Regions from separate parts of the Corynebacterium sp. SA-MJD20WY100 genome, predicted to be linked through region 3. Evidence: riboswitches for the same ligand, from Rfam matches in the RefSeq annotation. Region 3 holds a riboswitch; each other region holds the start of a gene.
The links. Region 3 has a riboswitch for thiamine pyrophosphate ahead of ABJ196_RS09495 (ECF transporter S component). Riboswitches for the same ligand answer to the same signal wherever they lie in the genome.
Positions count from the first base shown of each region.

Region 1 (10,395 bases), on a different contig from region 3:
CAGCACATCGTTGACAAGCCCTCGCGCGCCGCCCTGTTCCTCGTTCTCGGCGTCACTCCGGGTGGCGAAGATGCCGTCCGCGACCTCATCGGCGGATTCAAGGGTCTGGTCAAGTCGCTGAATTTCCGTTATAGCGCCGAGGATCTTTTCGCGGTCATCGGCATTGGCGCGAAGCTCTGGCCGCGGCTCACGTCCGCGCCCGTACCGGCGGGACTTAAGGAGTTTGAGGAAATCTCCCAGGGCAAGCACACAGCCCCATCAACGCCGGGCGATCTCCTCTTCCATTTCCGCGCGGAGTCCTATGACGTATGTCACGAGCTGGCGTCGCAGATTCTCACGAAGCTCGGTGACGCGGTGCGCGTTCTCGATGAGACGCAGGGTTTCAAGTACCTGGACGGCCGCGACCTACTGGGCTTCGTGGACGGCTCGGCCAACCCGACGGATAACGAGGCTCTCGAGACCGTCCTCCTACCCGAGGACGCTGACTACCCGCGTGGTTCCTATGTCACCGTGCAGAAGTACACGCACGATCTCAAGGCGTGGGCGCAGCTCACCGTCGAGGAACAAGAAGACGTCATTGGCCGGTCCAAGGTCGACGACATCGAGATGGATGACGACGTCAAGCCGTCCAACTCCCACGTTGCGCTCAACGACCTGGACGAGGATATCTACCGCGAGAACATGGCGTTTGGTTCTTTCGCCTCGGGCGAAATGGGCACGTACTTCATCGGTTACGCGCGCGACCCGGAGTTCATCAACGAGCGTCTGCGCAATATGTTCATCGGCGATCCGGTGGGCAATTACGACCGTATCCTGGACTTTTCCACGGCCGTGACGGGCACGAACTTCTTCGTGCCGAGCCTTACCCTCATGGGTGAGTTCAGTGAACTGCCACTTCCCTAGCCTGCAGTTTTAAATGCTAAGGCGCGGTGCCAGGACGGAGTTCTGCGTGGCGACCTCGATGGCCGCGGTGCGCGCGGCGGCCTCGCGCTGGCGGGTGGCTTTGGCCAGGAAGTAGCCACAGACGAAGCCAATGCGGTTCTGGATGGCCACCCCTTTTTAGGCCGCGCTTACTATCGGTCGATAGGTACACGGCGATAAGTTAGTGAGTATGCACAAGCTCCTCAGCCCGGATTCCTCGAAGATCGGGCGGCCCGTCGACGCGACGAGCCAGCCCGATGCCGTCCCCACGAAATACATCAATGGCTCTCCCCTGTCGCTCATCCGCGACATGGAGGCCATCGTCGGCGAGGAAAACGTCCACGGACGCCTCACCGACCTCGTGCGCTTTTCCTCGGATGCTGGCCCGTACCGCGCCATTCCGAATATCGTCGTCTCAGCACGCAGCGCAGATGATTTGTCCAAGCTCATGAAGTACTGCCGCGAGAACAGCCGCCACATGACCTTCCGCGCGGCGGGCACGTCGCTCAATGGCCAGGCCATGTCGGACGACATTCTCGTCGACGTGAAGACCAACTTCATGGGCATGGAGGTGCGCGATAACGGCGCCAAGCTGTGGTCGCGTCCAGGCGTCATCTTGGGCGACGCGCAGGCGGTCCTCGGCCGCCATGGTTTCATGCTGGGACCGGACCCGGGATCGACGTCGGTGTGCACCATCGGCGGCGTGCTCGCGGATAACTCGGGCGGCATGCGCTGTTCGCTCGAGCGCGACGCATACCACTGCGTGGACGAACTCACCTTCGTCCTGCCGTCGGGCACCATCGTCGATACGACGAAGGGCGACGCCGCGTTGAAGGCCCAGGAGCCAGAGCTGCATGCACAGCTTCTCGAGTTCCGCGATCGCCTGCGCGCGAATACGGACATGGTGGAGTTCCTGCGCCGGAAGTTTTCCATCCGCAACACCAACGGTCTGCGCCTCGATGCGTTCCTCGACGAGGACGAGCCGGTCCATATCCTCAAGCGCCTGCTCGTGGGCTCCGAGGGGATTTTCGGCGCCATCACGGAATCCGTCATCAACACGGTGAAGCTGCCGCGCGTCAAGGCTACGACGTGGGTCGAGCTGCCCAATCTGCGGGACGCCGCGAAGTATGTACATCCAATCATGGAGGCGGGCGCGGAGGCCTGCGAGCTCCTCATCGCGCCGGTCATGCGCCTGTCCGCTGACCACTACGCGCACGCACCGGAGAGCTGGCGCACCATTGACGACGACGCCGCAGCGCTGCTCGTGGAGATGGGCGGCACGGATGAGGCCGATCTCCAGGCGGCACTCGGCCGCCTGCACGCCGTGCTTGCCGATGCCCCGCTCCTGCGTCCGCTCGAATTCGAGACCTCGGCAGAGGGCATGCGCGGCGCATGGGAACTACGCAACGGCCTCTACGGTCTGTTGGGCGCGGGCCGACCCAATGGCACGACGTACATCACGGAAGACGTGTGCTTCCCGCCGGCGCAGATCGGCGATGCCGCAGCAGACCTCATGGATCTCCAGGCGAAGTACGGCTTCCCGGAGTCCGTCATGGGCCACGCTGCCTTCGGCAACCTGCACTTCTTCCTGCTGCCGCGCCTCGACGATCCGCAAGAGCGCCAACAATACTCGGACTTCCTTGACGACCTGGCGGAGCTGGTCATCGACAAGTACCAGGGTTCTATGAAGGCAGAGCACGGCACCGGCGTGAACATGGCGCCATTCCTCAAGCACGAGTGGGGCGAGGAAGCCTGGGAGCTCATGTGGGAGGTTAAGCATATGCTCGACCCGCACGGAATCCTCGCGCCCAACGTCAAACTCACGCGCGACGAGAAGGTGCACCTCAAGAACTTCAAGTCCTTCCCCAAGGTCGAAGACACCATCAATCCGTGCGTGGAGTGCGGCTTCTGTGAACCGGTGTGCCCGTCGCGACACGCAACCGTGACCCCGCGCCAGCGCATTGTGCTGCGCCGCGAGATGGCCCGCCAGCCGGAGGGTTCCGAGGTCCTGGCCAAGCTGCAGGAGGAGTACCAGTACGACGCCGTGGACATGTGCGCCGCGGACGGCACGTGCTCCATTCCGTGCCCGATCAGCATCGACACTGGTGCCGTCATGAAGCAGCTGCGCCGCCAGCAGGCTACGCCGAAGTCGGAAAAAGTCGCTCTCACCACTGCCCAGAAGTGGGACGTCGTGGAGAAGCTTGCCCGCGCCGGCATCATTTCTGCGAATAAGATTCCGCATCAGCCGCTCGAGCTCGGTGCGAACCTCGCGCGCAACGTCGTGAGCCCGGACCTACTGCCCACGGTGCCGGGTCCGCTACCCAAGGGCGCCTCGCGCCTGCCAGAGACCCCGCGTGAGGGCGCGGGCGCCGTGTACTTCCCCGCCTGCATCAACCGCATTTTTGGCCGCCCGGCGGGTGCGGCGCCGGATTCCGTCGACTTGCCGCGCGCCATCGTGGAGCTCGGCCGCCGCGCCGGCCAGCCGGTATGGATTCCGAACGACGTGACGGGCGATTGCTGTGGCACGCCATGGTCCTCCAAGGGTTACACGGAGGGCTTCACGTACCAGGCGCAGAAGATCGTGCGCGACCTGTGGCACTGGTCGGAGCACGGCAAGCTCCCCATTATCGTGGACGCAGCCAGCTGCACGCATGGCCTGCTCGACAACGTGCCGGATGCCCTCGAGCCCGCCGACCGCGAGCTGTGGGAAGACCTGCGCATTATGGACGTCGTGGAATGGCTGCGCGACGAGGTCATTGAGCACCTGCCCATCGTCCACTCCATGGGCAAAATCGCCGTCCACCCGACATGCTCGACGCACCACATGGGTATCAGTGACTCGCTGCTGGCCCTGGCCAACGCGTGCGGCGAGGCCAAGGTGCCGGAGGGGGCGATGTGCTGTGGCACCGCCGGCGACCGCGGGCTGCTCCACCCAGAGCTTGTCGAGTCTGCGACCCGCGAGGAGCGCGCCTCCCTCGACGCGGAGCACTTCGACGCGTTTGTCTCGGACAACCGCACGTGCGAGATGGGCTTGGAGATGATGACCGGCCGCACGTACGACTCCATTGCCGTGCTGCTCGAGCGCGCATCCCGCCCAGTGGTCACGCCGTAGCCTTCCCGCATAGCCCACCGCGTCTCAACGCGCACGTTTCATTCTGTGGAACGATGCGACACGCCGTGGAACCGCTGCCCGCCTTCGTTGTAACGAGGGCGGGCAGTTGTCATTTTTCGGGTTGACCTCGGAGTCTTGGAGCGCAGACGAAACGCGCGGGAGAAAGCGATGGGCTAGTTTAAAGAATTTCACACAATGAGCTTGCAATTTCATTACGTGAGATATTAAGCTTGAGCGCATTCACCGATTGGGTGATAGAAACTTCATTTCTCTTAATGCACAAGGAGGGCTTGCCGTGACCACAACCGCAACTGCCACAGCACCCGCCGCCACTACCACGACGGCACAGTTGACTAAGCACGATCGTCGACGCATCGCTTTCGCGTCGACCATCGGCACCACCATCGAGTTCTACGATTTTTATATTTATGCCACGGCTGCCGTCGCCGTGTTCCCCTTCCTCTTCTTCCCGAAGACCGAAGACCCCACGGTTGCACTGCTCCAGTCCTTCGCCACCTTTGGCCTCGCGTTCGTTGCCCGCCCGCTGGGCTCGGTCGTCTTCGGCCACTTCGGTGACCGCATCGGCCGCAAGGCCACCCTGGTGGGCGCGCTGCTCACCATGGGTATCGCCACCTTCATCATCGGCATCCTGCCCACCTATGCCACCGCGGGCATCCTCGCACCCGCGCTGCTGGCGCTCATGCGCTTCTGCCAGGGCCTGGGCCTGGGCGGCGAGTGGTCCGGCGCGGCCCTGCTGGCCTCCGAGACTGCCGAAGACGGCAAGCGTGCGTCGGCCGCCATGTGGCCGCAGTTCGGCGCCCCGTTCGGCTTCTTTCTCGCTAATGGTTTCTTCCTCGCCTTGGTCGCCACCATGGACTACCACCGTGGCGACACGACGGGCACGTTCATGGAGTGGGGCTGGCGCCTGCCGTTCCTGGGCTCCGCGGTGATGGTCCTCATCGGTCTCTACGTCCGCCTGAAACTGGAAGAAACTCCGGTCTTCCAGCAGGCTGTGGACTCCGGCAAGAAGGCCAAGTCCCCCATCCTTGAGGTCTTCAAGACTGCATGGCTGCCCACCCTGATCGGCACCTTCGTCATGGTGTCCTGCTACACGCTGTTCTACCTGGTCACCACCTGGATCCTGTCCTACGGCATCGGCGATAGCTCCAAGGGTTTGGGTCTGAACATCCCGTACATCCAGTTCCTGGAAATCCAGCTGGTCTCCATCTTCGCCTTCATGGCCGGCATCCCCGTCGCCTCGCTGCTGGCTGATAAGTACGGCCGCAAACCGGTCCTCACGGTGACCTCCGCCATCATGATAGCCTTCGGCTTCACGTTCCCGTTCTTCCTGGACATCGAAACAGCGACCACCGGTTCCGTCCTAGCCTTCCTCACGCTCGGCATGTTCATTATGGGCCTCATCTTCGGCCCAATGTCTGCGGTCCTGCCCGAGCTGTTCCCGACCAACGTGCGCTACACCGGTTCTGGTATCGCGTACAACGTCTCCTCTATCCTGGGCGCTGCGGTTGCGCCATTCATCGCCACTTGGCTGGTAAAGACGCAGGGAGTCGCCGCCGTCGGCTACTACCTCATCATCGTCTCCGCCATCTCCCTGGTCGCCATCATCGCGATGCGCGAGATGAGCAAGGTCGACCTCACCGAGGTCTAAACCCCCACACAGACCAATTCCCCCGCTCTCGAACAGGAGCGCGGGGGATTTCTCGTGTGCGAGCTCGGCTGGACTAACGGCGGCCGCCGCGATTGCGGTGGACGAGCGTGAACTGGACGGAGTCCGCCATGCCGAGCGCGAAGAGCGCCTCGCGCAGCGCGAATTGATAGGTCCACAGGCGGCGGTAGACCGGGTCGAAGCCGGCGGCGGCGGCCTCGCGGAGGTGGCCCACGAAGAAGGAACGCTCGTGCTCGAGCGACTCTCGGTAGTGCGGTCCGGTGTGGGTCTGGGCCACAATGCGCAGGCCGGTGCTACGCTCGACCAGCTTGTTGACCTCGGCGACGGTGAGCAGTCCAAGACCGGGCCACACGTAGGCCTTGAGCGCCTCCAGCGCGTCGCGGCCGGGGCCGGTCATCTGCTCGGTGGCGACGGTCGTTTGGATCACGGCGCGGCCGCTGGCATCGAGCAGCCGGTCGATAGCCTGCACGTAGCGTCCACGCTCCCGACTGCCCAGGGATTCCAGGGCCTCGATGGAAATGATCGCGTCATACCGGCCGCGCCATTCCTGCGGGCTCGGCACGAGGTGCTCGATATCCTGGCAAGCCACGTTGTCAGAGACGCCAGCGAGCACGAGATGCTCGCGAACCGCCTCGGCGCGCGCGGGGTCAGCCGTAAGAATATCGACGACGGCGCGGCGCTCGGCCGCCTGAACGGCGGCCTGAAGACCCGTCGCCGGGAAAACCAGGACGTGGGAGCCGGCGCCGACACGGGTGGCATCGGCAAGCCAGGCTGCGGAGCGCTCTTGGGCAGAGCGCAAATCCTCGCGGTCGACGGCGGTGGGCTCCGACAGATGGGTGACGTCGACGAAGTGCTCCTTGGCGCCGGAGCGCTCATAGGCCGGCACAGACTCGCGGACCGTCGTGGGCACGCCCGTGGAAAAGATGCCGCCCTGGTGGCTCACGCGATCCCCGGCGTAGAGCTTGACTAGCTCTGTGGGCAGCTCCCCGCCCGTCGCGGGCGATTCGGGCACTGCGGGGGTCTTGGGTGCGTACCCAGCACCGAGCAGGCGCTTGAGGACACACACGAGATGCGCGGAGTCCGGCGTCGTCCACTCGCCGGCGAGGTAGGACTCCGCGAAGCCTACCCAACCGCCGTGCGCGAGGCGGTCGAAGAGCGCGTCGTGCGCGACCCGCAGGTCAGCGTCAGCGCCTTCGAGCACCAGTCCCGCCGCGTCGCAGGCCTGCGCAAACTGAGCCTCCGCGCGCCGGGCACGCCACGCGCCAAAGCGCGCAACGGGCACCTCCGCCACGCCTGGCCACAGCTGCGCATCAATGGCGTCAAGATGGGAATGGCTCACGGTGCCCCTTACTCATTAGAACCGGCGAACGACAGACAATACCCGCCAGTTTAGGCGGCGCAGCACGCCGCAGCGCCCAGGCGGGGCCGCGCGCCCGGAGTATTTTGTGACCTAAACTATGCCGACCAAGGAGCAACCTATTACACTAGACGGGTAGCTAAAACACGGCTTTAAATTTTTCAAGAGAGGTTTTACTCACACATGGCTGAGAACGCTTTCCGTCCCAACGGCGGCCGCCACCACGTCGTCGTTATTGGTGCAGGCTTCGGTGGCTTAAACGCCGTCAAGTCCTTGAAGAACGCTGACGTTGACGTCACGCTCATCGACAAGAAGAACCACCACCTGTTCCAGCCGATGCTCTACCAGGTAGCCACCGGCCTCGTCTCCTCCGGCGAGATCGCTCCGTCCACCCGCCAGATTCTGCGCGACCAGGACAACGCCCACTTCGTCAACGGCAACGTGACGAACATCGACATCAAAGCCCAGACCGTCACCGCGGCCCTGGACGACACCGAGCGCACCTTCGAGTACGACTCCCTCATCGTCGCCGCTGGCGCTGGCCAGTCCTACTTCGGCAACGACCACTTCGCCGAGTTCGCGCCGGGCATGAAGACCCTGGATGACGCACTCGAGCTGCGTGCCAACATCATTGCCGCCTTCGAGAAGGCAGAGCTTACCGATGACCCGGCAGAGCGCGAGAAGCTCCTCACCTTCGTCATCGTCGGTGCCGGCCCGACCGGCGTCGAGCTCACCGGCCAGATCGCCGAGATGGCCAAGCGCTCCTTCAACGGCCAGTTCTCCAACTTCTCGCCGTCGTCTGCGAAGATTTACCTCCTCGACGGTGCACCGCAGGTCCTGCCGCCGTTCGGCAAGCGCCTGGGCCGCAAGGCACAGCGCACCCTGGAGAAGATGGGCGTCGACGTACGCCTCAACGCCATGGTCACCAACGTGGACGAGAAGTCCGTGACCTACAAGGACATGAAGACCGAGCAGGAGACCACCATCGAGGCTGGCGTCAAGATCTGGTCCGCCGGCGTTGCCGCTTCCCCGCTGGGCAAGATGGTTGCCGAACAAGCTGGCGTCGAGACCGACCGCGCAGGCCGCGTCCCGGTTAACGAGGACCTCACCCTGGGCGAGTACTCCAACGTCTACGTCATCGGCGACATGATGGGTCTTAACCGTCTGCCGGGCCTGGCACAGGTCGCCATGCAGGGTGGCGCACACGCTGCCAAGCTCATCGAGGCCAAGCTGGATGAGGAGTCCACTGCCAACGAAAAGGAGGCCTTCGACTACTTCGATAAGGGCTCCATGGCCGTCATCTCCCGCTTCAACGCTGTGGTGAAGATGGGCAAGACCGAAATGACCGGCTTCCCGGCATGGATCGCCTGGCTGGCTCTCCACGTCGCATACCTCGTCGGCTTCCGTTCCCGCGCCATCGTGGCCCTGAACTGGCTCATCAACGCCGTCTCCCCGGTCCGCGGCAACCTCGCAATCACGGACCAGCAGCGTTTGGCCCGCAACAAGATGGGCAAGGACGCGTAAGTCTTCTCTTCCCCATCATTCCCCCGTCTCGCTGTATCGCGAACGGGGGATTTTTATGCCCAAAACCGCGCGCACACCCACCGTGCTTTGTTAGTGTCGAGAGCGCAACATGGGGTGCCAAGGCTCGAAGCCGCGGCTGAGAAAACACCCATTGAACCTGCACTGAGTTAGAGCTAGCGAAGGGATCGTTGTGAACGACGCCGTTATTGGCGCGCCTGCTTCGGCGCGCATTCCTGCAGTACCCCGCGTACTCTCCATCGCCGGAACGGACCCCACGGGCGGGGCCGGCATCCAGGCAGACCTGAAATCCATCGCCGCAGCAGGCGGCTACGGCATGTCCGCCGTGACCGCTCTCGTCGCGCAGAATACCCAGGGCGTGCGCGAGGTCCACACCCCGCCGGTCGAGTTCCTCCGCGCGCAGCTTACCGCCGTGGCCTCAGACGTCACCATTGACGCGGTGAAGATTGGCATGTTGGGCAGCGCCGCCATCGTGGCGGAGGTCTCACGCTTTCTCGACCAACTATCGGACGTGCCCGTGGTCCTCGACCCCGTCATGGTGGCCACAAGCGGCTTCCGTCTTCTCGACCGCGACGCGGAGGCCGCCGTGCGCGAGCTGTGCGCACGTGCCACCGTGGTCACGCCCAACCTCAAGGAGCTCGCCGTGCTCACCCACACGGCCGAGGCCACCACGCTCGAGGAGGCCATCGCCCACGCCACCGCATGGTCCGCCAGCACTCGCACCACCGTCATCGTCAAGGGCGGGCACCTGCGCGGCGACCTCGCCGATAATGCCCTCGTCACCCCGGATGGCGCCGTCCGTCGTGTCTCCTGCCCGCGCGTGGACACCCCGCACACCCACGGCACGGGGTGTTCTCTCTCCTCAGCGTTGGCCACCCGGCTCGGCGCGGGCGACTCGCTTTCCGATGCCCTCTCCTGGTCCACCCGCTGGCTCCACGAGGCCATCTCCCACGCGGCCGCCCTTGAGGTCGGCCAGGGTCACGGCCCCGTCGACCATGGGCACCGCGCCCGCCGCCTCGCGGCGGCGGCTTCCACCGTGCCGGCGCGCTTCTACAGCGATGTCACGAGTACCGCGGCCGCCCCCGCGCCCCACGTTCCCGCTGCAGGCCCGGAGACGGCCCGCCTCTGGGAGCTCACCGGCGACGCCTGGCAGTCCATCACGCAGCTGCCCTTCATCCAGGCGCTCGGTACCGGCACGCTGCGCGAAGAGGACTTCGCCTTTTACCTGGCGCAGGACGCGCAGTACCTCAACCGGTATTCGAAGGCGCTGGCGCGCTTAGCCGGCCTCGCACCGGACGCCGACGCGCAGCTGCATTGGGCCTCGGGTGCCGCCGAGTGCCTCGCCGTCGAGATGTCCCTTCACAAGGATTGGATTGCGCACCACACCACGACGGTCTCTTCTGCAGCGCTCAACGCCCCTTCACGGGTGACAAGCGCCTACACCGACTTCCTCGTCGCCACGACGCACACCGACGACTACGTCGTCGGTGCCGCCGCGGTCCTGCCTTGCTACTGGCTCTACGCTGAGGTCGGCCTCCACCTTGCGGCCCAAAACTCGCCCGAGCATCCCTACAACGCTTGGATCACGCAATACGGCGGCGAGGAATTCCTCACCGGCGTGCGCGCCGCCATCGCGCTCGTCGAAGAAGCGCTCACTGCCGCAGACCCCGCCACGCGCTCGCGTGCCACCCGCGCCTACCTTGCGGCATGTTGGCACGAGGTGGACTTCTTCGACCAGGCTGACCGCCGCTGGTAGCTTCGGCGGCGGCGTGAACG
Region 1 is NZ_JBCJKS010000022.1:32,344-42,738, forward strand. It holds gene ABJ196_RS10910 (Dyp-type peroxidase) at 1-903, shown strand, start outside; gene ABJ196_RS10915 (hypothetical protein) at 913-1,053, opposite strand; gene ABJ196_RS10920 (FAD-binding and (Fe-S)-binding domain-containing protein) at 1,112-4,033, shown strand; gene ABJ196_RS10925 (MFS transporter) at 4,329-5,702, shown strand; gene ABJ196_RS10930 (class I SAM-dependent methyltransferase) at 5,776-7,059, opposite strand; gene ABJ196_RS10935 (NAD(P)/FAD-dependent oxidoreductase) at 7,261-8,601, shown strand; TPP riboswitch at 8,702-8,804, shown strand; gene ABJ196_RS10940 (bifunctional hydroxymethylpyrimidine kinase/phosphomethylpyrimidine kinase) at 8,792-10,375, shown strand.
Region 1: another riboswitch for thiamine pyrophosphate. It lies ahead of ABJ196_RS10940 (bifunctional hydroxymethylpyrimidine kinase/phosphomethylpyrimidine kinase); the one in region 3 lies ahead of ABJ196_RS09495 (ECF transporter S component).

Region 2 (10,395 bases), on a different contig from region 3:
GAACGCAAGCGTGAACGCGATCTGACGAACAAGGGCTACCGTGTCATCCGCTTCGATCCCATGCAGTTGCTACGCAAGCCGGATGAGTGCATCCGCATTCTCGAGCAGGCGCTGAACGAACAGGCGTCCGGTCCCCGCTCGGTGGCCTAGTCTCTGCTGCTGTAGCAAAGGGTGTACGCCACAAGGTGTATTTCGCCCCTCCAGAGGGGGAAATAAACCTTCTGCCTCACACCTTTTGGGTAACACGCATCGAGTCAGCGCGACGCTGAGCGCTCCCGCAGCACTCCCCGCGCGACCTCGAGCAGCCACTCGTCCGCCCAGTCGCGGCCAAGCTTGCCGTCAACGTAGAAGCCCTGCTCGAAGTAGGACACGTGCGTATAGCCGAAGTCGCCAGCGACGCGCAGCGAGTTGATGGTTCCTTGGTTGGCTGGATCCGCCATCGCCGCGTCGAGACCCGCGGCGTGTTGAAGCTGCGCGACGAGCTGCGTCGTGACCTGCTTGGCCGCGCGCTGGCGCAGCTGCGTGGGCGTGTCCAGCTTCGGCACGAGTCCCAGGTGATAGGCCTGCCAGTAGACGGACTCGGCGGCATCGACGGCCTTGAAGCCCTCGACTGCTACGTCGAACCAGGCGCCCGCCTCAGGACTTATCGAGTTCAGCGGCTCGGACGCGCCCTCAAGCACCGGGATGAGGTAGTCCGACATCGCGCCCTCATACGCAAGGTTGGGCAACGCCGCGATGAGCCCGATGCCCACGAGCTGCTCAATAGACAGTCCCGGGTGCGTATGCGACTCGAGAATCAGGTAGTACTGGGACAGCTCCGCCACGGTCGCCACGAGTGCGGGCACCTGGAGGATGGACGCACCCGACTCGTCTAGGGCCGCGCCCACTTCTTTGCCCTCTGACATCCCGGCGAGGAAGCGCTTCCACCACGCGGGGCGTTAACGTATCCGAGGGGCCTTCCCATTCGACGCGATTGGCGTAGTCTGCGATATCGCGCACGATGGTGTCCGAGGGAGTCGCGCATGCCATGTCCGTGTTATTGCACAGGGAGACAACCTTGCCCTCCATGCCTGCGAAGTTTCCGGGGCGCTGGCCGGTCATGCCCTCGCGACCAGCGCTCACGCCCGTCCCGCCGTCGAGGATGATCTCGCCATTCGCCGCGCGTGTGCCCGCGGGCACCGGACCGTAGAGCTTTGCGGGTCGTGCCGGTGGGGCGCCGAGCCGTGCGCGGCCGGGGTCGGCAACAAGGATGACCGCGGCGACATCGTCAGGCGTCACGTCCTTCACGCGGCCGGCGGAAATCTCTGCGGCGATATCACCGGCGACCGAGGCACCCTGGGAGTAGCCAATCACCATGTAGCGCGTGGAAGGGCACGCACGCTCGACGTACTCGAGCTCGCGGCGCGCGTCCTCGACGCCTGCACGCACGGATTCACCATAGGTCGCGGCTTCCGAACCCAGCGCGTTGGGTTGGAAAGCGCTGAATCGGCCGAGGGAGGCCGGATATTGGATATTCGTACCGCTCACATCATCTGCGCCGAGACGAATCTGGAGCGTATCCACGGGATTCCACCCGCTGAAGTCGAGCCCCACCGGCTCCGCGGTGTAATACCGCGCGCTAAATCCCGTGCCGGCCGCCTGCAGAACGTGAATGGCCGTGCACTGGCGTGCGACCGCGCGCGGGGTCGCATGCACCGAAAGCACGGCAATCGCAGCGACCCGAAGGCAGGCAAGCACAGAGCGGAGAGCAGAGGCAGTCACGAGGGAATTCTAAGCCGTGCCGCGGAGCCCCACATAAAACGGCGAAACCGCCCCGCTCCAGTACAGGAGACGAGGCGGTAACAGCGCGCTAGAACTAGCGGCGCTCCTTGATGCGAGCCTTCTTGCCACGCAGGTCGCGCAGGTAGTACAGCTTCGCACGGCGGACACGGCCACGGCGAACGACCTCGATGGAGGCGATGTTCGGGGAGTGCACCGGGAAGGTACGCTCGACGCCGATACCGAAGGAGACCTTACGGACGGTGAAGGTCTCGCGGATGCCAGCGCCCTGGCGGCGGATGCAGACACCCTTGAACAGCTGGGTACGCTCGGTGGTGCCCTCGATGACCTTGACGTTGACGTCAAGGGTATCGCCCGGGCGGAAGTTCGGGATATCCTCGCGCAGCGAGGCCTTGTCCAGCAGATCAATCTTGTTGGTCATTGATTTTCCTTTTCAATTTGAGACAGAGGACCCAAGCGCTTCCGCACGGAAGCTGACCGGTTCGTGCCTGTTACATAGAACAGCCATCTATTGTTCCATAACCCCTGCACCCAAACAAAATCTCTCAAATCGCTGACAAACCCGAGGCCTTGTGTTTAGTCTAGGACTTGCACTTATCCCCACGGGAGCCCGCATGGAAGCGGGCTGAGATGGCCGCTGGAACCGCGGCCGCACCGTTCGAACCTGTCTGGTTAGCACCAGCGAAGGAAGAGAGGTCAGGCCCATGTCGGCTACCCATGAGCAAGAAATCCACCCCAAGCACTCCTACTCGCCGATCCGTGAGAAGGGTCTCGAGGTCCCGGAAACCGAAATCCGACTCGACGACTCCCCCACCGGCCCCAACGAGCCTTTCCGCATCTACCGCACCCGCGGCCCGGAGTGCGATCCCACGCAAGGGCTTCCGCCCCTGCGGAAAGCGTGGATCGAAGAGCGTAACGACACCGAAGAATACGAGGGCCGCGCACGCGATCTCGCTGACGACGGCAAGTCTGCCCAGAAGCGTGGTGCCGCGTCCCAGGAATGGAAGGGCGAACGCCGCGCTCCAAAGCGGGGAACCCAGCGCGTCACCCAAATGCACTACGCCCGCCAGGGCATTATCACCAAGGAAATGGAATTCGTCGCCCTGCGCGAGCACTGCGATCCAGAGTTCGTCCGCTCCGAGGTCGCCCGCGGGCGCGCCATCATCCCCAACAACATCAACCACCCCGAGTCCGAGCCCATGATCATCGGCCGGAAGTTCCTCACCAAGATCAACGCCAACATCGGCAACTCGGCGGTCACAAGCTCCATCGAGGAAGAAGTGTCGAAGCTGCGCTGGGCCACCCGCTGGGGCGCGGACACCGTCATGGATCTCTCCACGGGCGACGATATCCACACGACCCGCGAGTGGATCCTGCGCAACTCCCCCGTCCCCATCGGCACGGTGCCCATCTACCAGGCACTGGAAAAGGTAAACGGCATCGCGGAGGACCTCACCTGGGAGATCTTCCGTGACACCGTCATCGAGCAATGCGAGCAAGGCGTGGACTACATGACCATCCACGCCGGCGTGTTGCTTCCCTACATTCCGCTCACCACCGAGCGCGTCACCGGCATCGTCAGCCGCGGCGGTTCCATCATGGCCGGCTGGTGCCTCGCCCACCACAAGGAATCCTTCCTTTATGAGAACTTCGACGAGCTCTGCGAGATCTTCTCCCGCTACGACGTCGCCTTCTCCCTCGGCGACGGCCTGCGCCCCGGCTGCCTCGCGGACGCCAATGACACCGCGCAGTTTGCGGAGCTGAAGACCATCGGCGAGCTCACCCGTCGCGCCTGGGAGTACGACGTCCAGGTCATGGTCGAGGGCCCCGGCCACGTCCCGCTCAATATGATTCAGGAAAACAACGAGCTGGAGCAGGACTGGGCTTCCGATGCCCCCTTCTATACCCTCGGTCCCCTCGTCACCGATATCGCGCCCGGCTACGACCACATCACCTCGGCCATCGGTGCGGCCCACATCGCGATGGGCGGCACGGCGATGCTCTGCTACGTCACGCCGAAGGAGCACCTCGGCCTGCCCAACCGCGACGACGTGAAGACCGGCGTGATTACGTATAAGTTGGCGGCCCATGCCGCCGATGTCGCCAAAGGTCATCCCGGAGCCCGCGCCTGGGACGACGCGATGAGCAAGGCCCGCTTCGAGTTCCGCTGGCACGACCAGTTCGCGCTCTCCCTCGATCCGGATACCGCGCAGGCCTACCACGACGAAACCCTGCCGGCCGAGCCTGCGAAGACCGCCCACTTCTGTTCCATGTGCGGCCCGAAGTTCTGCTCCATGCGCATCAGCCAGGACATTCGCGACACCTTCGGCGCGAAGCTCGGCATGCCCACCATGCCTGCGCCCGCTGGCGCGTCCGCAGAAGCAGCAGGAGAAGCCCTCAAAGCCGCCGAATTCCGCGCCGCCGGCTCCGAAATCTACCAGGAGGTTTAATCCATGCGCGCCGATCTGCGCTGTTACTTTGTCACAGGCTCCGAGCCTGCCGGTGCCCTCGCCCGCCGCGCCGCCGCAGCCGCTTCAGGTGGGGCCGGGGTCATCCAGGTACGTTCGAAACCCATTTCGGCGCGCGATCTCTATGACCTGGGTGCGGCGGTATCCACCGCCGTCCACGCCGCGAATCCAGACACCGCCGTCGTCATCGACGACCGCGTCGACGTCGCCCTCGCCCTGCGCGAGGCGGGCTTTCCCGTCGCCGGTGTCCACCTGGGTCAGGACGATCTCCCCGTCCGCGCGGCCCGCGCGCTCCTCGGCCCCGACGCCCTCATCGGGCTCACCACCGGCACCCTGGCCCTCATCGAGGATGCCAACCAGTACGCGGACGTCCTCGACTACGTCGGCTGCGGTCCTTTCCGTGCCACCCCCACAAAGGACTCCGGCCGCCCACCGCTGGGGCTCGAGGGCTATCCCGCCATCGTCGCCGCCTCGCAGCTGCCCGTCGTCGCTATCGGCGACGTCACTGCTGACGACGCAGCCGACCTCGCCGGCACCGGCGTCGCGGGCGTCGCCGTCGTCCGCGGCATCATGCATGCCGACGATCCGGCCGCCTACTGCACGCGGATCCGCGACGCGTTCTCGGAGAAGAACGCATGAGCCGCGTCGTCATCGTCGGTGCCGGCATCGTTGGGCTCACCACCGCCGTCGAGCTCGCGAACGCCGGCCACAACGTCACGGTTCTTGATCCCGCGCCTGCCTCCGGCGCCACGCACCACGCTGGCGGCATGCTTGCGCCCGCCGCCGAGGTCGTCTATCAGCAAGACCCGCTCTTCCCGCTCATGCAGGCGGCCGGCGCCTGGCACCCGCGGCTTATCGAACTCGTCGCAGCGCACACGGACCTGCCCACCGGATACCGCACCGAGGGCACCCTCGTCGTCGCCGCGGACCGCGCGGACGCGCAACATCTCTCCGAACTGCTCGACTACCAGACCGCCCACGGCATGGAGGTCGAACGCATCACGACCCGAGCCGCCCGTTCCATGGAGCCTGCGCTCTCCCCGCGTCTCGCCGGTGCCGTCTCCATCCCCGGCGACACGCAGCTCTTCCCGCGGATGTTCGCCGCGGCCGCCCTCGACGCCGTGCGCAATCTCGGCGCCGACGTCCGCACCGAGCGTGTCACCCGTATCACCCCAGACGGCGAGGTCACCACCGACCAGGGCACCCACCACGCTAACGCTGTGGTGCTCGCAGCCGGACTCGGCGCCGCCCACATCAACGGCTGGTACGAGGACACGAACCCGCTTCAGCTGCGTCCCGTCTATGGCGACATTCTGCGTCTCCGCGTACCCGAGTCTCTCCAGCCGCTTGTCACTCGCGTTGTCCGCGGCTTCGTCGAGGACCGCCCCCTCTACGTCATCCCCCGCGTCGACGGCACCATCGCAGTGGGAGCGACAACCCGCGAAGACGACCTTCCCCGCCGCGTCGGCAGCGTCTACGACCTGCTCCGCGACGCCATCCGCGTCGTCCCCGGCCTCGAGGAATGCGAACTCCTCGAAGTCACCACCGGCGCCCGCCCCGGCACGCCCGACGATCTCCCCTACCTCGGGCGCCTCCCGCACGCGCCACAGATCATCGTTTCCACCGGCTACTTCCGGCACGGCATCCTGCTCTCCGCTCTCGCTGCTCGCATGACCCGCGAGCTCATCGAAGAGCAGCCTCTCACTCTCGACCTCACCGCCTGCCATCCGCTTCGGCATAAGGACTAACCATGCACATCACCCTCAATGGCTCCCCACACGAGACCAACGCCACAACACTCGCCGAGCTCATCACCGAACTCGGCGCGCCTGAGGACGGCACTGCCGCCGCTATCAATGCCCGCGTCGTGCCCAAGTCGGGGTGGCACACAGCGCTCGAACCCGGCGCGACCGTTGACTTACTCACCGCCGTCCAAGGAGGCTAAGAATGCTCACCATCGCTGATAAGAACTTCGACTCCCACCTCATCATGGGTACCGGCGGCGCCACGAGCTTCGACGCCCTCGAGTCCGCGCTCGCGGCTTCGGGCACGCAGCTCACCACCGTCGCCATGCGCCGCTTCAACCCTCACGCCGGCGGCGAGTCCGTCTTCGGGCTGCTCAAGCGACTGGGTATCGCACCGCTGCCCAATACGGCGGGCTGCCGCACGGCCCGCGACGCCGTGCTCACGGCACAGCTCGCCCGCGAGGCGCTCGGCACGAACTGGGTGAAGGTCGAGGTCATCACGGACGAGCACACGCTGCTTCCCGATATCGTGGAGACCCTCGACGCCACCGAGCTCCTCGTCGCCGAGGGCTTCACAGTTCTCGCGTACACCAGCGACGACCCGGCCGCAGCACAGCGCCTCGAGGACGCCGGCGCCGCCGCAGTGATGCCGCTCGGCGCACCCATCGGCACGGGACTAGGCATCCTCAACCCGCACAATATCGAGCTCATCTGCTCCCGCGCGCAGGTTCCCGTCCTCATCGACGCCGGTATTGGCACAGCTTCCGATGCCGCCCGCGCCATGGAGCTCGGCTGCTCCGGTGTCCTCCTCGCCAGCGCCGTCAACCGCTGCCAGGATCCGACGGCCATGGCGAACGCCATGCGCCTCGCAGTTGAATCCGGCCTTCTTGCGCGCGACGCTGGCCGCATTCCGAAGCGCGAACATGCCCAAGCTTCCTCCACCTTCGAGGGCTTCGCGTCGTGGCAAGAGGCGGTTCTGTGACGCCCTTATCTCCGGAGGAAGAACGTCGGACCGCCCGCCAAACCCTGCTCATCGGTCGCGACGCGCAGCAACGACTCCACAACGCACACGTCCTCGTCGTGGGCGCTGGCGGCCTGGGCTGCCCGGCACTGCAGCAGCTGGTAGCAGGAGGCATTGGCAAGCTCACGCTCGTCGATGACGACGTCGTGGATCTGACAAACATCCACCGGCAGGTGCTCTTTGGTGCAGCGGACGTTGGTCGCCCCAAGGCGGAGGTCGCAGCCGCCCGAGTACGCGACCTCCAGCCCGGCGTGCAGATCGACGCGCGACGCGAGCGTCTCACTTCAGACAACGCGCTCGACCTCGTCGCCGTGGCAGACCTCGTCCTCGACGGCAGTGACACCTATGCAACGAAGTATCTGGTCGCGGACGCCTGCGAGATGACGTCGACCCCGCTCGTCTGGGGCACAGTCCTACGCTTCCACGGCGACGTCGCGCTCTTCCATTCCGGCGCCCACACCCCGGACGGTCGTGGCGTGGGCCTGCGTGATCTCCTCCCCTCCCCGCCGTCAGACACCGCGACGTGCGAGACCGCCGGCGTCCTCGGCGCGACGACATCCGTCGTGGGCGGACTCATGGCGACCACGGCCTTGGGGTTTCTCTCTGAACTCGACGCACCGGTCGGACGGGTGACGAGCTACGACGCCTTCCCGCCCCAGTTCCGCACGCTCACCGTGGGCGCAGACCCGGCGCGCCCACTCGTCACCCACCTGCCGGAAGCACAGAAGACTAGCGCTATCGCGCGATGGCCCGGCGCGGTTCTCGATATCCGCGAATACGAGGAGCGACTCTTGGTTGAGCTCACGCCCCCGCCCGGCACACGTCTCGTTGAGCTGCCACTCTCCCGCATCCACGACGACGCCCACGTCGCCAACGCCCTCCGAGAGCTCGACGCCGACGACGTGGGAGTCCTGTGTGCTCTGGGCAAGAAGTCCGCCGCTTTCGCACTGCGTTACGAGGAGCTCGCGAACACGTGCGGTGCACGCCTACACAACATTGACGGCGGAGCGCGTGTCCTCGGTTCCTAGCTAAACCAGTGGCATGTCTATCGAGCTCAAGTCTTGGTCGGTGACCGACTATCTCGACAGCCCTGAAACCATCGCCGCCTTCTCGACCGATCGCAGCTCACCGAGATCGTGAAGTCGCTCCGCGCCGTCGGGGTGCCCCTGCGCGTCAAACGATGGACGACTAGCCAGCGATTTCCTCGCGGAAGGTCTGCTCCAACGTCGTCGTGTCGTGGCCGATGAGCTGAGCCAGGGTCTCGGACGGGCCGTCGAGGCCGCCCTGGGCCACGGCGGTGTCCATGCCAAGCAGGAAGCCCATGGTGCCTTCGTCGACGCCTTCGGCCTCGAGCTTGGCGCGGTGGCCATCCTCGTCGGACTCGAGGAACTCGATTTGCTGGCCCGAGACGTCAGCGACGGTCTGGGCGAATTCGAGCGCGGTCCAGGCGGTCTGGCCGCCGAGCTCGAGGGTTTCGCCACGGTGCTCATCCGTCGTGGCGAGAACAGCGAGCGCCTCCGCGTAGTCCTTGCGGGAAGCGGATGCGATCGTGCCGTCGCCGGAGTGGGCAAAGTGTGCACCGCGGGCGACGACGAGCTGGTAGGCGTCGAGGTAGTTCTCGTTGTACCAGTTGTTGCGAGCAATCGTCGTGGTAATCGGCGAAGCAGCGAGACGCTCCTCCGTCGCCTTGTGCTCCGGCGCGACGAAGAGCGGAGAGTTATCCGCGCGGGTCGCCGAGGTGTAGATGATCTCCTTCACGCCGGCCTTCTCGGCTGCGTCGATGACGTTGGCGTGCTGCTGCTCGCGCTGGCCCACCTCGGAGCCGGAGATGAAGATGAGCGTCTCGACGCCATCGAGCGCGGCGTCGAGGGTCGCCGGATCGTGGTAGTCCACGACGGCGGTCTGCAGACCCACGTCGGCGAGTGCCTGCAGCTTGCCCTCGTGACGGCCCATGCCGCGGATATCGCCGGGCTGCACGCCTCGATTCATGAGTGCGACGACGGTGAGCGCGCCGAGCTGGCCGGTCGCGCCGGTCATGCCGATGGTGGTCATGGAAAACTCCTTACAGTTAGTGTGTTTTCCACGACTCTACCCCGCTTTAATCTTGAAGCGGCGAGCTAGCGGCCAAAGCCTGCGTTGCGGAGGGCATCGGCAAGCGAGCCGCCGCCCTGGTTGCCACGGGACTGCTTATTGCCGCCCTTGCTCTTCGGGCCGCCTTGGCGGCCCCCGCCGCGCTTTTTCGGCGCAGGCTGACCCGGCTCGTCATTAAGACGCAGCGACAAACCGATGCGCTGACGCTCGACGTCGACCTCCATGACCTTAACCTTGACGACTTGGCCGGAGCGAACGACCTCATGCGGGTCCGAGATAAACTTGTCGCTCATCGCGGAGACGTGGACGAGGCCGTCCTGGTGGACTCCCACGTCAACGAAGGCGCCGAAGGCCGCGACGTTGGTGACGGTGCCCTCGAGGATCATGCCCGGCTTCAGGTCAGAGACCTTCTCGACGCCCTCCTTGAAGGACGCGGTCTTGAACTCTGGGCGCGGGTCGCGGCCGGGTTTGTCGAGCTCCGCAATGATATCGGTGACGGTGGGCACGCCGAAGGTCTCGTCCGCGAAATCCGCGGGCTTGAGCTTGGTGAGGACGGCGGAGTTGCCGATGAGTTCGCCAACTCCCAGGCCGGTGGACTCAGCGATGCGAGCGACGACCGGGTAGGCCTCCGGGTGGACGGCGGACGCGTCGAGGGGATCCGTGCCGCCGGTAATGCGGAGGAAGCCGGCGGCCTGCTCGAACGCCTTGGGGCCAAGTCGCGGGACCTTCTTGAGTTCCTTGCGCGAAGCAAAGGAACCGTTCTCGTCACGGTAAGCAACGATATTGCCCGCGATGGTGGAGTTCACGCCGGCGACGCGCTCAAGCAGCGGGGCCGAGGCCGTGTTGAGGTCCACGCCCACGCCGTTGACGGCGTCCTCGACCACACCGTCTAGGGTGCGAGCAAGCGCGGTCTGGTTCACGTCGTGCTGGTACTGCCCCACGCCGATAGCCTTGGGGTCGATCTTGACGAGCTCCGCGAGCGGGTCCTGGAGGCGGCGCGCGATTGACACGGCGCCGCGGAGGGAAACGTCCATGTCCGGGAATTCATCGGCGGCCAGTTGCGAGGCGGAGTACACGGAGGCGCCGGACTCGGAGACCACGACGGGCGTGGGGCGCTTGCCGCCGGCCTTCGCGATGAGGTCCGCGACTTCGTTGGCCATCTTCTCGGACTCACGGGACGCGGTACCGTTGCCCACGGCCATGAGATCGACGGAGTGCGTCGCGCAGAGCCCGGCGAGGGTCTGCACGGCGTCGTTCCAGCGGTTCTGCGGCTGGTGCGGATACACAATCG
Region 2 is NZ_JBCJKS010000017.1:17,565-27,959, forward strand. It holds gene ABJ196_RS09645 (DUF559 domain-containing protein) at 1-150, shown strand, start outside; gene ABJ196_RS09650 (hypothetical protein) at 255-833, opposite strand; gene ABJ196_RS09655 (cutinase family protein) at 760-1,761, opposite strand; gene rplS (50S ribosomal protein L19) at 1,856-2,200, opposite strand; TPP riboswitch at 2,372-2,487, shown strand; gene thiC (phosphomethylpyrimidine synthase ThiC) at 2,484-4,229, shown strand; gene ABJ196_RS09670 (thiamine phosphate synthase) at 4,233-4,886, shown strand; gene thiO (glycine oxidase ThiO) at 4,883-5,995, shown strand; gene thiS (sulfur carrier protein ThiS) at 5,998-6,192, shown strand; gene ABJ196_RS09685 (thiazole synthase) at 6,195-6,974, shown strand; gene ABJ196_RS09690 (ThiF family adenylyltransferase) at 6,971-8,041, shown strand; gene ABJ196_RS09695 (NAD(P)H-binding protein) at 8,202-9,065, opposite strand; gene ABJ196_RS09700 (Tex family protein) at 9,131-10,395, opposite strand, start outside.
Region 2: another riboswitch for thiamine pyrophosphate. It lies ahead of thiC (phosphomethylpyrimidine synthase ThiC); the one in region 3 lies ahead of ABJ196_RS09495 (ECF transporter S component).

Region 3 (10,395 bases):
GGTGACGGTGGTCGTGCGAACCACGATAGTGCTCGTGGTTGGCCCACCCGCGCCACCGGCGCATCCCGCCAGCGCACCCGCGGCGACGAGCAAGGCAGCCACGCCAGCGCGCGAATTAAGAAATGTAGACGTGCGCATTATTGCCGCCGGTGCAGTGCACGTAGGACCCGTTGTCATAGCAGCTCATCGTATAGGTGTAGCCCGTCACCGGGCTATAGGTATTGACCACCGTCGTGCCGGAGGTCTTGCTTCCCCGGGCTGCCACGAAGTCACGCGTGACGGCCAAGGCAAACGAATCCGAGGTCGGGCCCGCCGTGTAGACGTTGGCGTAGCTGCCCGCCGGGCTGTTACTGATCGCGCCGACGCTCACCGGGTTCAGTCCCGCCGGGAGCGCGGGATACGCTGGACGGCTCGGTGCCTGGGCTGGTTGTGCAGGCTGCGCGGCGTGCGCCGGCTGGGCCGCGTTCGCCTCGCCACCCGGCGCGTCCGTGGCCGTCTCGGTGACGTAGACGACTTCATCGGCAGACCGGCTGGCGTTATACGCGCGAACGCCAAAGAAGCCCGCGATGCCAAGGATAAGCAAACCCAACAGCAGGCTCACGATGATGAGCGCAATCTTCGTGCCGTTGCCGCCCTGCTGCGGCGCGGGCGCGTACGTCGGCGCATAACCCTGCGGCCCATACCCCGACTGCGCGTAGCCCTGCTGGCCTACGTCCTGGGGTGCGTAGCCAGCACCATAGGCACCGCCAGCAGCGCCGGCAGCGGAAGCACCCGGCGCGGCGGCGTCGCCGGCACCAACCGGCGGGAACTGAGTGGTCTCGAAAGAGTCCGAATCATGCGAAGGGAACGAGGGAGATTGAGGAGAGGTAGTCACCCTCCTAGTTTATACCCCGCCCCCGATATGAACCGCCTTTATGTGCAGCGTAGGGCCGATAGACGGTCTTAGAGTAACCAACGCCACGGGAACCATCTCACCCACCCAAAAGCGGCCCCTACGGCCGAGATAGGCGCAAACACAAAATGCGGCGGACCGCCCCACCCGCACTACTCACTGGGCGGCGTGATTGTGAACTCGACGGGCAAGCTCACCGCCAACTATTGGCTGGCCGAGGTCTCCTCTCCGGAGGCCGACCGCTCCCCCGTGAAGGCGATTTCCGCATCCATGATCTAGACATGCTCTCCGGCTACTGCACGACGAGGCCACGCGCCCGGGCTGGGTGGGCTTCGACCCCAAGGCGCTGCCGGAGCCCTGCCGCAGTTCGCCGGCTGCACGCCGGCAACGGCTGCGCGCATGTGGAAATCGCTCGCGCTGCTCGACCACGCCGCGCGCCTACGGGACCCACGTGCAGCTGCGCACGACTCTATGGGCGAACTCCATCATTGAGCGCCGCCTGGAGCAGCTGCGCGAGCAGGTGCGGCTGGTCTTCGGTGCGTTGCCGGACGGCAGCTACCCGGGGCTGGTGATCCAGCACGCCTGCGACGTCGATGCCGCCGACTACTACAGGCCGGGGCGCGCCTCAGCGCTCGCGGGCTGAGGCGCGCTGTGCGGCCTCCCACGTGGCCGCGTCCCACACCCACGACAGATCCGCCGCGACAGTCTGGCGCGCAAAGTGTTCGCGCTCCTGGGTCTCCCAGGTCTCGAACCATTCCGCGTAGTCCGGATCGCGCTCGAGGGCGCGGGCGCGGCGAGCCTCGCGCGGGCCGTCGATAAAGAGCGTGACCACCCCGCCGCGCTCCCGGGCGGCGGCAACGGAATCCTCGGTGATGGCACCGACGCCCTCCACGATGAGGTCATCGCGTACGTCGAGTCCCGCCCATTCACTCGGCGCGCTCGCCTCCCAGTCCCAGCGCCAGTAGCCCGGATTGTGTTCGCGCAGCACCTGCGAGGTCACCATCTCGGATCCTGCAGCCAGCCCTTGCCAGCCGGGATAGAACTCATCGAGGTGCACGACCCTCCACCCCGTGCGCTCGGCCAGGGATGCTGCGGCCCACGTTTTGCCGGCGCCCGAGGGGCCGTCGATGAGCACCGTCATGGGGCGCATCGGCCGCTTGCGCGAGGCCGCAAGGGTGAGGGTATCGGTCAAAAGTCGGTCAAGTTGACTGTCAAAGTCCATGTTGTCCGCGCGAAAGGCTTCGCGCTGTCCATCCTTTGCGTGTACGGCGCGCCACCGCGGGCATGCGGTGCCGCACCAGGGAAGTCGTACCTGCCAGTCTAAGGGACTTCAGTCCCCGCGCGCCGCGGCTTTACTATCGCTAGAGGCCAAAGAAGCGCCACGTTCCGCAGGCCACCGCAATAATGACGGGCAATGCCGCCGCCCCCACGGCTGCAGCCATGACCCACCAATCGCGGGCACGCAGGTGCGAAGCCACCGCCCACGTGCGCGCCCGGCGGCCCGGGGCTGGGCGCCCGAAGCCGCGGGCCTCCATCGCTGTGGCGAGCTTTCCGCCGCGGCGCAGCGCGAGGACAAGCAAGCTAAAACTCATGGTGGCTAGGTGCCGGATGCGCCCCACGTCCGCGATGCCGCGGGCGCGCCGCGCGCGGGCGAGCGAGTCCCAGTCATCCTTAAACAAGGTGAGCATGCGCACGCCGGCGACTGCTCCGATGACAAAGCGGGAGGGAAGGTGCCAGATTTGCGCGAGGCCGTCGCCCAGCTCCGTGGGGTCGATATCGCGGGCCAGCACAATCACCGGCAACGCGACAGCAAAGACGCGCAGCATGATGGCTCCTGCCAGTCCCAAGGAGTTCTCACTGACGGTCACCAGCCAGAAGGAGAAGTAGACCTCGCCGCCCTCCTTGCCGTAGAGCAGCATAGATATCCCAGATAGCGGCGCGATGATCCACAGCGGCAGCGCCGCGCGTACCAGCCGGGGCCAGCTCATCCCGCACAGCGGAGCGAGGAGCACCGTCACCGCGACGGATACGGCGGCCGAGAGCCAGTCAATGGTCAGCAAGATCGGCGTGGTGACCAGGAACGTCGCCACCAAGCGCGTGAGCGGATTAACGCCGTGTACGAGGTTAGGCATGGGTACTGCCTCCCGCCTGGCCAGTGTGCGCGCTGACGGTCACGCGGTGGTCGCCCAGCGCCGCCAAGAATAGCGGGTCGTGGGTAATGGAGACCAGCGTCGTGCCCTCGTTCGCGAGCTCACGCAACATGCGCACGAGCTCTGCGAAGGTCGTGGGATCCTGGCCGAAGGTGGGCTCGTCAAGCAGCAGCACGGACGGCGCGGCGACGAGCGCCGTGGCTACCGAGAGCCGGCGCTTCTCCCCGCCGGACAGAGTAAACGGGTTTGCGTCCACGAGGTGAGTAAGCCGCAGGCGCTCGAGGAGCTCGCCCACGCGCGCTTGAGAGGCGGCATCCGAAGTACCCATCACGCCCGGACCGACACGCATCTCCTCGCCCACGGTGCGGGCGACGAACTGGTGCTCTGGATTTTGAAATACGACGCCGAGGCGCTGAGCCAGGTCGCGCGAGCGCCATGTCGAAGGCTCGCCGCGCAGCCCGCGCCGCACGGACTCGGCCACGCCAATCTCGCCGCCGCAGCTGGGAAGCAGGCCCGCCATGGTCATCAACCACGTGGTTTTCCCAGAGCCGTTCGCACCCGTGATGACGGTGGAATACCCCTGCGGAACACGCACGCTGCGGGGCGGGCCGAAGCGCGTCACAAGGTTGTTCGACCACAGCGCGGCCTCGGCATCTGCCGGGGCGGGCACGGCGACGGGCAAGCCGGTTACGGCGCGCGCGGCCGTCACCGCTCCGTATGCGCCGTCTTCGACGATGCGCCCCCGGTCCAGGCGCACCGCGCGATCCAGCAGGCCGGCCCACGCAGAATACTGGTGTTCCACCACGACCAACGTCGCTCCCGTGGCACGGACGATCCGCTCGACGGCCGCGACCACGTCGCGCGCGCCCTGCGGATCGAGGTTGGCCGTCGGCTCGTCGAGCAAGATGAGCCCGGCGCCCATGGCAATGACCCCGGCGAGCGCGAGGCGCTGCTTCTGTCCACCGGACAGGCGTTGGGTGGGGTGGTCAAGCGGCACATCCAGGCCTACGAGGTCCAGGGCGTGTTCGACGCGCCGCCATATCTCCGCGCGCGGCAGGCCGAGGTTCTCGCAGCCAAAAGCCACGTCGCGGCCCACAGTGGCCGCGATAACCTGCGAGTCCGGATCCTGGAGAACGAGCCCGGCCGGGGTCTGCGGGTTCAGCGTGAGGTGGCCTACCTGCTGCCCGTCCTCGTCGCCGCCAAGAACGCCGGCGAGCGCGGCCAGGAGCGTGGATTTACCGGAGCCGGAATCCCCGCACAATAAGACTCGCTCGCCCGGGGCGATGTCGAGGTCAATACCGTCCAATGCGGGAGTCGCGCGGCCCGCGTGGGTCCACCCGAAGCCGCGCAGGGTGATCTGAGTCGTCATAGACAACCAAAACTACGCGGCTACTTGGCGCGGGCTTCGCGGCCTACAGCAAAGCGGTCGAGAGCACCCGTGGCCGCCAGGGCACGCGTAAGCAGGTGGCCGACGACGCCGGCCAGGATGGTGCCCGAGATGATCAAGCAGACCAGGTAGATAATGAGGAACTCCGGTCCCTTAGCCAGGTTGCCGGAGGTAAACAGCTCAAGGCACCACGCGCCCACACCGGCGAGTGCGCCGCCGAGCATGGCGATGCCCAGGCCGAATTTGCGGTATGCGAAAACGATGAGGACAAGCTCAATGCCGATGCCTTGGGCGAGGCCCGAGTAAATGGTGGACCAGCCCCATTGGCTGCCCATCACGGCAGAGACCGATGCCGCGAGCACCTCAACGTAGACAGCCGCCCCCGGCTTGCGGATGATGAGTGCGCCCAGCACGCCGCCAATCAACCAGATACCCGTGGCCAGGCCGCCCAGGCCCGGCGTGAGGGCATCCATGGCCATGTACCAGGCGTAGCCCACAGAGTTCCAGAAAACGAAGATGAGGCCGCAGGCCACCGCCAGCACGGTGGCGACGATGATGTCCACCACGCGCCAGCGCAGTGAGCGGCGCGGGGTCGAAGTAGTAGCGGTTGCGGGCGCAGATGTCGCGCTCATGATTCCTCCCTTATCGCCGGCATTATCCGGATCAGGTTCGACGGTTCGCCGATGCAGCACTGAGCGAGTCCATGTCACTCGCTAGCTGCTGCGGCATCTCAGCCCCGCCTGCGCGGAGCACCCGTGTCACGTGTGAAATTTAAGTGGTGTTTACACCCCATCACTCAGCCAAAGCTGGCGATGGGGTGGAAAACATCTTTATCTTAACAGCCGCCACTCCCTCGAAAGCACGCGGATGGGGCAATGGCTGACAACAGTTTTTTCACGCGCTAGCAAGCTTTTGTGCCCTTTGATAGGACACGCCAAGAATCTCGCCCATGTCGCGTACCGTCATTCCAGACTTCTTCATCGCAGCAGCAAGCTCACGGGTGCTTTCTTTCGCCTCAGCCGTAAGCCGTGCGGCTTCTTCGCGCTGCTTGTCCGCGCGTGGATTTAGCTCAGCGCGATTGGAGGGGAAAATGACTTCAACCACGATGTTGAGTTCGTCTGGGCTTACTCCTGCCTAATAGGCCATGGTTTCCCGGATCTCGTCGGCGGCATGGGCTAGTCGCTTAGTCTGCGACACAGCTCCCAGCTCGGCGCATTCCAGCACCCACACGTCACTGGTGCCTCGTTCTGCGGTAACTGTGTACGTCTTGGCCATTATCTCCACCCACCCTTTCCTCGTTCCTGCGCAAATTGATCCAAGAACTTTTTCGCTGTCACATCGTCGATCTCGCGGTGCCTGCCGAGCGCTCGGGTGGTGTTGCCCTCCCGGTAGGCATCATGGCGAGTAAGGGCGATTTCCTCAAATTCAAGACTGCCTCGTTTGGCTTCATCCTTCAGCTTTTGATGGCAGCGGAGTGCTTCATGCCCATCAGTCGACTATCGATGTCTATTGCGAGTAGACATTCCCAAGGATGGTAATTCTGCCCTATTTCGGTCACAGCGCAGCACAAAGCCCCGGCTTTCCCTGCCACATGCGGTGGCGAAGGAAGCCGGGGCTTTGCGAAATTAAAGCAGACCAAGCTTGAAGTACTGGTCCGCCTGGCAGTGGTGCCAGGCGGGGCCGGGGCGAGAACTAGAAGGTGAAGTCCTCGTCCAGCGGGACGGAGGCGCCGGTGAACTCACCGAAGCCGTCGTCGCCATAGATGGAATCACCGTACGTCGGAATGGAGTATGCCGCGTTGCGGGCAGCCTCCGTCGGCTTGACGGTGATGTTGCGGTAGCGCGAGATACCGGTACCGGCCGGGATGAGCTTACCGATGATGACGTTCTCCTTCAGGCCAATGAGCTGATCGGAGCGCTTGTTGATAGCGGCGTCGGTGAGGACGCGGGTCGTCTCCTGGAAGGAGGCGGCCGACAGCCAGGACTCGGTGGCCAGCGACGCCTTGGTGATACCCATGATCTCCGAACGGAGCTGGGCGGGCTCGCCGCCCTCGGCGACCTGCTTGGCGTTGACCTGCTTGGCCTCAGAGAGGTCAACCAGCGTGCCTGGCAGGAATTCCGTGGAGCCCGCGTCGATGACGGTACCGCGACGCAGCATCTGGCGGATGATGATCTCGATGTGCTTATCGTGGATGGCCACACCCTGCGTACGGTAGACGGCCTGCACCTCGTCGATGAGGTGCTTTTCAACACCACGGCGACCGAGGACCTCGAGGACGTCGTGCGGGTCAGCCGCACCGCGCATGAGGCGCTCGCCGGTGGTGACATGGTCACCATCGCGCAGAGAGCGCTCAATCATGGCGTCCGGGTTGGACTCCATCGGGCGACGGACCTGAGCCAGGCCCTGGCGCTTCGACAGCTTCTCGTAGACCACATTGTCCGAACCGTCGTCCGGGGTGATGGTCAGCGTCCAGAAGTTGCCCTCATCAGAGAGGGAGATCGTGCCGTCGACCGAAGCGATCGGGGCGCGGTTCTTCGGGTTACGAGCCTCGAAGAGCTCCTGAACACGCGGCAGACCACCGGTAATGTCGCCACCGACACCACCCTGGTGGAACGTACGCATGGTGAGCTGGGTACCCGGCTCACCAATGGACTGGGCGGCGACGATGCCGACGGCCTCGCCGATGTCGACCAGCTGGCCAGAGGCCATGGATTTGCCGTAGCACTTCGCGCAGACACCGGCCGGGGTCTGGCAGGTAAGCACGGAGCGGACCTTGAGGTCGGTGATGCCAGCGTCGAGCAGCTTCTGGGTGAGCTCCTCGGTGAGGTCAGAACCGGCCTCGGCGATGACCTCGCCGGCCTCGTTCTTCACGTCAGAGGCAACGACGCGGCCAGACGCGGAGGTCTCCCACAGCTCGTGCATGACGACCTTGTCGCCGGAAACCTCGCCGATCGGGACGCGAACGCCCTGGCGGGTGCCACAGTCCTCTTCGCGGACGATGACGTCCTGCGCGACGTCGACCAGACGACGGGTGAGGTAGCCCGAGTCGGCGGTACGCAGTGCGGTATCGGCCAGGCCCTTACGGGAGCCGTGCGAGTTGTTGAAGTACTCGAGAACGGACAGGCCTTCGCGGAAGGAGGTCTTAATCGGACGGGTGATGTAGTCACCGTGCGAGTTCACGACCATGCCCTTCATACCGGCCAGGGTCCAGATCTGACGCATGTTACCGGCAGCACCGGACTTCACGATCATCGGAATCGGGTTGTCATCCGGGTAGAGGTTCTCGACCGCGTTACCGACCTCGTCCGTGGCGTTCTTCCACAGCTCGACAAGGCGGTCGTAGCGCTCGCGCTCGGTAAGCGCACCCTGCTCGTAGTACTTGCGCTCGATGCGCTGAGCTTCCTTCTCGTAAGACTCGAGGATCTCGTGCTTGTTCGGAAGGACCAGAACGTCGTCCATGGTGATGGTAACGCCGGAACGGGTGGCCCAGTAGAAGCCAGCGTCCTTCATCTTGTCCAGCACCTGAGCAACGGTGATCATCGGGTACTTGTTGGCGAGGTCGTTGACGACGTCACCGAGCAGGACCTTGTTATCGGAGCCGCCCTTACGGACCATGACGCCCTCGAGGTACGGGTAGTTCCACGGCAGCAGCTCGTTGAACATGATGCGACCGATGGTGGTGTCAGCCATCCAGGTGTCGCCCTTGTTCCAGCCGTCCGGGAACTGCTCAGCCTCGATGTCTGCCGGCGGACGCAAGTGCGAGATACGCACCTTGATCGGAGCCTGCAAGCCAACGACGCCGCGGTCGCGAGCCATGAGAGCCTCAGCGTAGGAGGAGAAAATACCGGTAGCCGGCTGATCGGTGGTAGCCGGCGTGTAACGACCCTCGCCGCCGATCTCGTCCGGGCCCTTGTCCATGGTGAGGTAGTACAGGCCGGTAACCATGTCCAGACGCGGCATAGCCAGCGGCTTACCGGACGCCGGGGACAGAATGTTGTTCGAAGCAAGCATGAGCACGCGAGCCTCAGCCTGAGCCTCGGCGGACAGCGGCAGGTGGACTGCCATCTGGTCGCCGTCGAAGTCAGCGTTGAAGGCCTCACAGGCCAGCGGGTGGAGCTGGATAGCCTTACCCTCGACGAGCTTCGGTTCGAAGGCCTGAATACCCAGGCGGTGCAGGGTCGGTGCACGGTTGAGCATGACCGGGTGCTCGGAGATGGCCTCTTCGAGGACGTCCCACACCTCAGGGCGCTGGCGCTCGACCATGCGCTTGGCGGACTTGATGTTCTGCGCGTAATCGTTTTCCACCAGGCGCTTCATAACGAAAGGCTTGAAGAGCTCGAGAGCCATGAGCTTCGGCAGACCACACTCGTGCAGCTTGAGCTGCGGACCGACGATAATAACGGAACGACCGGAGTAGTCGACGCGCTTACCCAGCAGGTTCTGACGGAAACGACCCTGCTTACCCTTGAGCAGGTCGCTCAGGGACTTCAGCGGACGGGTACCGGGGCCCGTGACCGGGCGGCCGCGGCGACCGTTGTCGAAGAGGGCGTCGACCGACTCCTGCAACATGCGCTTCTCGTTGTTCACGATGATCTCGGGGGCACCGAGATCAATCATGCGCTTCAAGCGGTTATTGCGGTTAATGACGCGACGGTAGAGGTCGTTCAGGTCGGAGGTCGCGAAGCGGCCACCGTCAAGCTGGACCATCGGGCGCAGCTCCGGCGGGATGACCGGGATAGCGTCGAGGACCATTCCGGCCGGATCGTTGCCAGAACGCAGGAATGCGGCGACAACCTTGAGGCGCTTCAAGGCACGGACCTTCTTCTGGCCCTTGCCGTTGTTGATGATCTCGCGGAGGATCTCGGCCTCGGCCTCGAGGTCGAAGTTGCGGATGAGGGTCTGGATAGCCTCAGCACCCATGCCGCCGGTGAAGTAATCCTCGTAACGATCGATGAGTTCCTCATAGATCGTGTCGTCGATGATCATCTGCTTCGGGGCAAGCTTGATGAAGGTGTTCCAGATTTCGTCGAGACGTGCGACCTGGCGCTCGCCGTCCTCGCGGATGTGCTGCATGTCCTTGTCGGCAGCGTTCTGGACCTTGCGGCGGGCGTCGGCCTTGGCGCCAGCGGCCTCGAGCTCGGCGAGGTCCTCTTCGAGCTTGGCGGCGCGCTCTGCGATCTCAGAGTTGACGTCGTCCTCGATCTCCTTCTTCTCCAGAAGCATCTCGGCCTCGAGAGTGGACTGGTCGTTGTGACGAGCCTCCTCATCGACGGACGTGATGATGTTGGCAGCGAAGTAGATGATGCGCTCAAGATCCTTAGGCGCGATGTCGAGCAGGTAGCCCAGACGAGACGGAACGCCCTTGAAGTACCAGATGTGGGTCACCGGAGCGGCGAGCTCAATGTGGCCCATGCGCTCACGGCGCACCTTGGACTTGGTCACCTCAACGCCGCAGCGCTCGCAGATGATGCCCTTGAAACGGACACGCTTGTACTTACCGCAGGCGCACTCCCAGTCGCGGGTCGGGCCGAAGATGCGCTCGCAGAAGAGGCCGTCCTTCTCCGGCTTGAGGGTGCGGTAGTTAATGGTTTCCGGCTTCTTCACCTCACCCTTGGACCAACGACGAATGTCGTCAGCAGTGGCGAGACCGATACGGAGCTCGTCGAAGAGATTTACGTCAAACACGTAATGTCTCCCTTTCATCCTCTATATTTTCTGAGGAATTGATGGCTTAAAAGTTGTGTCTTTGTATCGCCCGGCCGGGCTTGTCCGATGGGTGCTTTCCTTATGGAACCTTTCGCCTTACCGCGGTAGCGGGAAGGCGGCATCGGCAAGCGGGAGGCCAGACCAGAATGCGGTAACTTACGCGATGTTGTCGGCGTCGGAGCGCTCGTCGCGGGACAGGTTAATGCCCAGGGACGGCGAGTCCATGTCGTCATCATCAGATCCGGACAGTTCCATCGGCG
Region 3 is NZ_JBCJKS010000016.1:56,446-66,840, reverse strand. It holds gene ABJ196_RS09525 (hypothetical protein) at 1-102, opposite strand, end outside; gene ABJ196_RS09520 (hypothetical protein) at 116-874, opposite strand; gene ABJ196_RS09515 (hypothetical protein) at 1,344-1,535, shown strand; gene ABJ196_RS09510 (isopentenyl transferase family protein) at 1,518-2,084, opposite strand; gene ABJ196_RS09505 (energy-coupling factor transporter transmembrane component T) at 2,254-3,024, opposite strand; gene ABJ196_RS09500 (ABC transporter ATP-binding protein) at 3,017-4,411, opposite strand; gene ABJ196_RS09495 (ECF transporter S component) at 4,432-5,061, opposite strand; TPP riboswitch at 5,051-5,196, opposite strand; gene ABJ196_RS09490 (hypothetical protein) at 5,324-5,533, opposite strand; gene ABJ196_RS09485 (DNA-directed RNA polymerase subunit beta') at 6,122-10,114, opposite strand; gene ABJ196_RS09480 (DNA-directed RNA polymerase subunit beta) at 10,292-10,395, opposite strand, start outside.